One region of the Paenibacillus pabuli genome, then DNA from elsewhere that is predicted to be linked to it. Evidence: riboswitches for the same ligand, from Rfam matches in the RefSeq annotation. Region 1 holds a riboswitch; the other holds the start of a gene.

Region 1 (3,424 bases):
TTTTGTTGCATTCCTACGATATGGCAAATCACGTCGTGATCTGCAATTGTTTTCATTCTTAACGTTAATCTTCGTTATTATCCAGGGAATCATGGGGGCCTTTGCCGTCGTCTTCTCCCAATCATCGGCGGTCATGGCGCTGCATTTCGGTTTTGCCCTGATTGCCTTTGCCAGTTCCCTGATGATGGCTCTCGGTATTAGGCAGGAGGCACGTCATGGTGGCCTCGAAAGGTTAAACAAGTACCCACGGGTTAGCAAAAACTTCCGCAACCTGGTGTGGTTCTCAACCATCTACACATATCTTGTGGTATACACAGGGGCCTTTGTGAGTCATACCGACTCCGCTGGGGGCTGCTCTGGCTTCCCGCTCTGTAATGGCCAGATCATACCTGAACTGTCCGGTGGCGTGGCCGTAGCCTTTGCTCACCGAGCAGCCGCTGCCTCCCTTGTTATTGTGATTGCGATCCTGGGACATTATGCATATCGTAAACATCCGGATAACACGGAACTTCGGGCGTTGGGCGTAGTGTCTGTGGTGCTCATTCTGCTTCAAGTACTGATTGGTTTTGGCATGATGCTTACCATCAACCGTCCGGAAGTGTACATGTTCGTGGCTCTGGCTCACATGCTTGATATCGCCATACTGTTCGGTATACTAACCTATATGAGTTTTCTGGTGTACAAGCTTCATCGGCCAGCTGATCGTTTCTAACATTTTATTGAATGTTCAGCCGTTCATGCGGTTTCCAAATGCAAAGTCCACCATCCAATGATGTACATCATTGGACAGGTGGACTTTGTTTGATGTCAGGCGGGTCAGGGCACCCTAATGTCAAGCAGCGACCATACGTTTACTCTGATTCCGATTAGGTTTAATATTATAAATCATCATATTGATCAGCAGAGTGGAAAGAGGAGGCTGTATATGCTGCGAACGTTGCTGGGTGAATTGCCGCGCCAGAATGAGGGAGTATTGGAAGAAGCGATCGAGTCCATGGTGGAGACGCTGGGACTTTTACAACGACAGCTGGATTTGAATCAGGACCCGACTCACGATTATCGCAAACTTTACGTATGGACGCAGGGATTGATCTCCTCACTGGATGAGCTGGAGCAGGCCTGTTTCGCTGCTTCCCACTTTCGCCAGAAGGTCAGGGCTGGCTCCACCGATGATATGACCATTGAAGAGAAGGCAGAGTATGCCCGTTACGTGTACTTTTACAAAGATGGATTCATTCGTTGTTTTGCGATTCTCGACAAGACGGGCACGGTATTGAATGAAATATTTAATTTGAACACGTCTAATGTAAAATCCCATTTTTCGTATTTTACCGTACTGAGACAGTTTGGCTATGCCAAAATGCATAATGATCTTGCTGTTGAATTAATCAAAATCAAGGATGCTTACCGGGAACCGATGAGCAAACTGCGCAAACGGCGGAATATGGAGATTCACTACATGAACTCCGAGATGCAGGATGATCTGTGGCAGCTCCATCAGACCTTGCAGGGGAAAGTGAAGCTCGAAGATCTGGATCAGCACCTGGAGGAAATGCGTCAGGGCGTCGATATGGTTTGCGAAACGCTAAAAGCGGCATATGGTTACATCAACAGGATGTGGCACAAGCAGGGCATGTCCGAGCTGGCAAAGTAATTGTGAAATATTTACCTTTGACAAAGCGGAATACTTGGATTATACTGAGTTTCTAATTAAGCGTTACATGACATTAACATGCATAACCATTTACATTTTACCACTGAACTTATAAATTTAATATTTCTTATCGAGAGCGGCGGAGGGACAGGCCCGATGAAGCCCGGCAACCGATTTATAATGACATGACAACAAGTCATACTTTATAGATGTTAGGTGCTAATTCCTACAAAATGGTGCAAAGCACGATTTTGGCAGATGAGAAGGTATATTCTTTCGTGTGAAGAGCCCTTTTTGTTTCTGCAAAGGGGCTCTTTTTTATATGTCAGAGGGGAGTTTTCCTTTCATTCGGGTAAAGATACATGTAGGCGGTGGGAAGGAGAAGTCATATTGATCGAATTAAAAGGATTAACCAAGACGTATGGCAGAGGTTCAAAACAAACGACAGCACTAGCCGATTTGGATCTGAAGATCGGCAAAGGTGAAATATTCGGAGTAATCGGACACTCCGGAGCAGGGAAAAGTACGTTGATCCGGTGTATCAACCTGCTCGAAAGACCAACAGCTGGTGAGGTATGGGTGGACGGCGTGAACCTGACCAGTCTCAGCAAAACAGATCTGCAGCAGCAAAGACGCAAGATTGGCATGATATTTCAGCATTTTAATCTGTTATCCTCCGCTACGGTATATGACAATGTTGCTTTTCCGCTGAAGCTGGTGAATACGCCTAAGGCTGAAATTGATCGCAAGGTGAAGGAAATGTTGACTCTTGTTGGTTTGGAGCATCACAGCAGCAAGTATCCAGCACAGCTATCAGGCGGACAGAAACAAAGAGTTGGTATCGCCCGTGCACTTGCCAGTGATCCAGCCGTTCTGCTATGTGACGAAGCCACATCGGCCCTTGATCCACAGACGACAGCTTCGATCCTGAAGTTGCTGCTGGATATCAATCAGAAATACAATCTGACGATTGTTTTGATCACGCATGAAATGCATGTCATTCAGAGCATTTGTGATCAAGTTGCTGTCATTCATCAGGGAGGAATTGTGGAACAAGGCCCTGTAACGGATGTTTTCCTTAAACCGCAGCATGCCATCACGCGTGACTTCATGCAGCGTGATCAGGAGTCTGAGCTTTTATTGGAAGAAGAAGCCCTGATACATGCGGGTGGAACCGTGCAGCAGGATGGTCGTTCTCAATTGGTCAAAATTTCATTTTTGGGTGAGAAGACGTATGAAGCTATTCTGTCCAGAACCGTTCGTCAGACCGGAGTGGACTTTGCCATTTTGCAAGGAACCATCTCAAGGATCAAACAGATTCCATACGGACAATTGACCGTTCGCTTTGAAGGCGATTCTGACGCGATTCACCGGACTGTGCATGAATTGAAAGAGCAAGGGCTTGATGTGGAGGTGCTTCGTTAATATGGATTTTTCATCTGTACGCTGGGAAGAGATCGGCAAGGCCTCCATTGAAACATTGCAAATTCTGGGAGCGTCCGGTTTGTTCACCATCATCATCGGATTGCCGCTGGGTGTTCTGCTATTTATGACTGCAAGATCGGCTTCCATCCAGTCACGAACGATTTACACCGTGTTATCCATCGTTGTTAATATTCTGAGGTCAGTACCATTTATCATTTTGATTGTTGCCCTCATTCCATTTACACGTTCACTGGTTGGTACAGCCACTGGCGTACTTGGAGTCATACCGCCGCTCGTGATCGCGGCAGCGCCTTACTTCGCAAGGTTGGTTGAGACTACCCTGCG
Region 2 (3,424 bases), on a different contig from region 1:
TCTAGCGGGATATCCGCATGCGTCTGCACCGCCGGATACGTCATCAATGATTCCACACCGCCAAGACTTTCGGCAAAAGCAATCAGCTTGATATGGCGCAGCAGTGGTTCAACCAAACGGGCATCCTTAACTTTGAAAGAGAAGATGCCTGTATTTCCTCTGGATTGTTTCTTTTGCACCTCGTATCCTGGGTGATCGGACAAACCAGGGTGGTATACTTCGCCCACGGATGGATGTTCCAGCAAATACTTGGCAATGGTAAGTGAATTATACTCATGACGCTCCATACGAAGCGCGAGTGTCTTCATGCCTTTCATTAACTGATAGGAATCACTTGGAGACAGTACTGCACCGATGGAGTTATGCAGGAACGCCATCTCGGCTGACAATTCCTCTCCCTTGGTGATAATCAATCCGGCGAGCACATCGTTGTGTCCACCCAGATACTTGGTTGCGCTATGAATAACAATATCTGCTCCGAGTTCAATAGGACGTTGGAAGAATGGCGTCAGCAGCGTATTGTCCACAATAGTCAACAGGTTATGGTTCTTCGCCCAGGAGCTGACAGCTTCGATGTCCGTAATCATCATAAGTGGATTGGTTGGCGTCTCGATAAATACGGCTTTGGTATTCGGCTGGCGAATGCTCTCCATTGCAACCAAGTCGTTCGTGTCTACATAACTTGCAGTTACGCCAAAACGGGACAGGATACGCTCAAGCAGACGATACGTTCCCCCATACAGATCCAGTGATACAATCAGATGATCTCCCTGTCCGAACATTGCAAAGATGGTTTGCAGGGCTGCCATGCCCGAGCTACAGGCGAAGCCGGCATCACCGGATTCGAGTGCGGCTGCTGCCTCTTCCAATACCTTACGCGTTGGATTGGTCGTACGAATGTAGTCAAAGCCCGTGCTCTGTCCAAGCTTCGGATGGCGAAACGCTGTAGATTGATAGATAGGGAAATTTACGGCACCAGTCACCGGTTCATTGACGGATCCGATCTGAGCTAAGCGACTTTCGATTTTCAACTTATTGTCTTCCATTGCAGCATCCTCCTGTAATCTCGATTAGATTTGCGGGCCAATATCGTAAGGCGTCTCCTGATACACATAGTAATTGAGCCAATTAGAGAATAATAAGTTTGCATGTGCCCGCCAGGTTGCCGGAGGAACACGGGATGGATCGTCGTTTGGAAAATAGTGTCTTGGCAGCGCGATATCCAATCCCTTGGATGCATCACGGTCATATTCCCATTTCAAGGACAATGGATCATATTCCGCATGTCCTGTCACAAAAATTTGTTTGCCGTCTTTGGTTGCAACCAGAAAAATGCCGGCTTCCTCCGATTCGGCCAAAATTTCGAGGTTATCGTTCTTCTCGATATCCTCGCGCCGAACTTCGGTATGACGGGAATGCGGGACATTGAATACTTCATCAAATCCGCGAAGCAGTTGTACGTGAGATTTGTTGATCGTATGTGGAAATACGCCAAAACACTTCTCTTCCAGTGCTACCTTGGGTACACCGAAATGATGGTACAGACCAGCCTGCGAAGCCCAACAGATATGCATGGTCGAAGTCACGTTGGTTTTGGTCCAATCGAAGATCTCCTGAATTTCCTTCCAATAATTCACGTCTTCGAAATCCATCTGCTCAACAGGTGCACCTGTAATGATCATCCCGTCAAAACGACGGTGTTCAATCTCATCGAAGGTTTTGTAGAAGAGATTCAGATATTCCTGTGATGTGTTCTTCGACGTGTGGGACTTGGGATGAACCAGCACAATATCGACCTGAATAGGGGTATTCCCCACCAGACGAAGCAGTTGAGTTTCCGTTGTTTCCTTGGTAGGCATCAGGTTTAATATAGCAATGCGTAGTGGACGAATATCCTGCTGGTAAGCATGTGTCTCGTCCATTACGAAGATGTTCTCACCTGCAAGGACTTCTTTGGCAGGCAGTGCGTCTGGAATTTTAATTGGCATAATGTACAAACTCCTCCTTGTGCATAGATAGATGCAGCCATCACTGGCTTGATGTGTTCACATCAATACCGTGATAGACTGCCATGAGCTTGTCTACAGGTGCGGATTTGCAAATTGAGTGCGCTCTCACCTGACAAACTCAAGTTCCGTAGCGAAAATCAGTGCTGAGAAGTCGGTGCATATAACAAAGACCTTCCTCGGATTCCGAGAAAGGTCATATGTAAATAGATATGCGCCTCTCTCATCTCTCAGTTACAACAGTGCCTCAATGGACACTTAGTCGCTGCAAGAATTAGCACCGTGCGGTATACCGCCGGTTGCCGGGTTTCATCGGGCCAGTCCCTCCACCTACTCTTGATAAGATTTCGCCATATTCAATTGTGTATTTAGTGTGGTTCACCGTCTACTTTAAAACATTAATCCTCTCACGTCAAGCATGTAGTTTTGTGTCTGTTCATGTAGGCCGGAACCGTTTGTCTCTCGCTGTCATACACTGCTTCAGGGCGCGAAATAGACACATTTTTGCGCTTGAAAGCACCATGTACCAGCGTTATACTAAACAAGTGTTGCAAACCCTTATGTGAGAGGTGACATATTCAATGGATGGCGACCCGAGGCCTGACTGTCAGCCGTATTCCGACAAACTGCATAGAGAATTGACATCAGCATGCCGGCAGCGGGACGTTACTTCCGTTTGATTATAAAGCGAACGCAGTCCTGACTTCCAGGCTCCGCTGCCGACCGGCTGATCTGTTCTTTTTGCGCCCATATTGATGAAAATCCGCCTGTTCGGCGGGTGCAGAAGGAGTGGATGAACGATGAAAATCCGGTTGGTAAACAACGGTGTATTTATCCCGGTGGACGATATTGAGCAGGCGCTGACGCCACCAGCTGAGGGATTTTACTGGATCGATGCAGACGTTGATGATCTGGCGGTACTTCAGCCGCTGTTCATGATGCATGATCTGGCTGTAGAGGACTGTTTGAGTGATGAAGAACAGCGTCCGAAGATTGAAATTTATGAGAGCCATTATTTTATTGTCGTAAACAGCATTCGTTTTGATGACGAAGAGATCTTTTTGCGTGCGGTCAACCTGTTTCTTGGCAGACACTATATTATTAGTGTTACGAAGCAAAAAGTCAGCGAACTTCGGACCTTGAAGCCCATTCTGTGGGAACAGGAAGTCAGCACACCAGATCGTCTCCTGTATCTGCTGGTCGATTTGATTGTGGATAACTACTTTACAGTCGGAGACCGGATCGAAGCACGCATCGAGAAACTGGAAGAAGATATTTTGATGCATACGAAAAAATCCCATTTGAATGAAATCATCGGGCTGCGCAGTGAGATCTTGTGGCTCAAGAAGGTGTTGGGACCTCAAAAAGAGGTCATTAATACGCTCAACAAAAAAGATTTGCGTCTGATCGACGATCAG

Evidence for each region. A riboswitch is a leader RNA that binds a small molecule or an ion and turns the genes downstream of it on or off. The one in region 1 is predicted to bind S-adenosylmethionine.
Region 2: it holds a riboswitch for S-adenosylmethionine, as region 1 does, so the genes downstream of both, metA (homoserine O-acetyltransferase MetA) here and ABGV42_RS20795 (methionine ABC transporter ATP-binding protein) in region 1, are expected to answer to the same signal.

What each region holds. Positions count from the first base shown of each region.
Region 1 is NZ_JBDOIO010000004.1:255,244-258,667, forward strand. Features, by position in the region: gene ABGV42_RS20785 (COX15/CtaA family protein) at 1-712, shown strand, start outside; gene ABGV42_RS20790 (Cthe_2314 family HEPN domain-containing protein) at 926-1,654, shown strand; SAM riboswitch class I at 1,779-1,919, shown strand; gene ABGV42_RS20795 (methionine ABC transporter ATP-binding protein) at 2,045-3,079, shown strand; gene ABGV42_RS20800 (methionine ABC transporter permease) at 3,081-3,424, shown strand, end outside.
Region 2 is NZ_JBDOIO010000003.1:2,238,710-2,242,133, forward strand. Features, by position in the region: gene ABGV42_RS12020 (PLP-dependent transferase) at 1-1,046, opposite strand, end outside; gene metA (homoserine O-acetyltransferase MetA) at 1,071-1,988, opposite strand; SAM riboswitch class I at 2,227-2,352, opposite strand; gene ABGV42_RS12030 (hypothetical protein) at 2,614-2,757, opposite strand; gene corA (magnesium/cobalt transporter CorA) at 2,807-3,424, shown strand, end outside.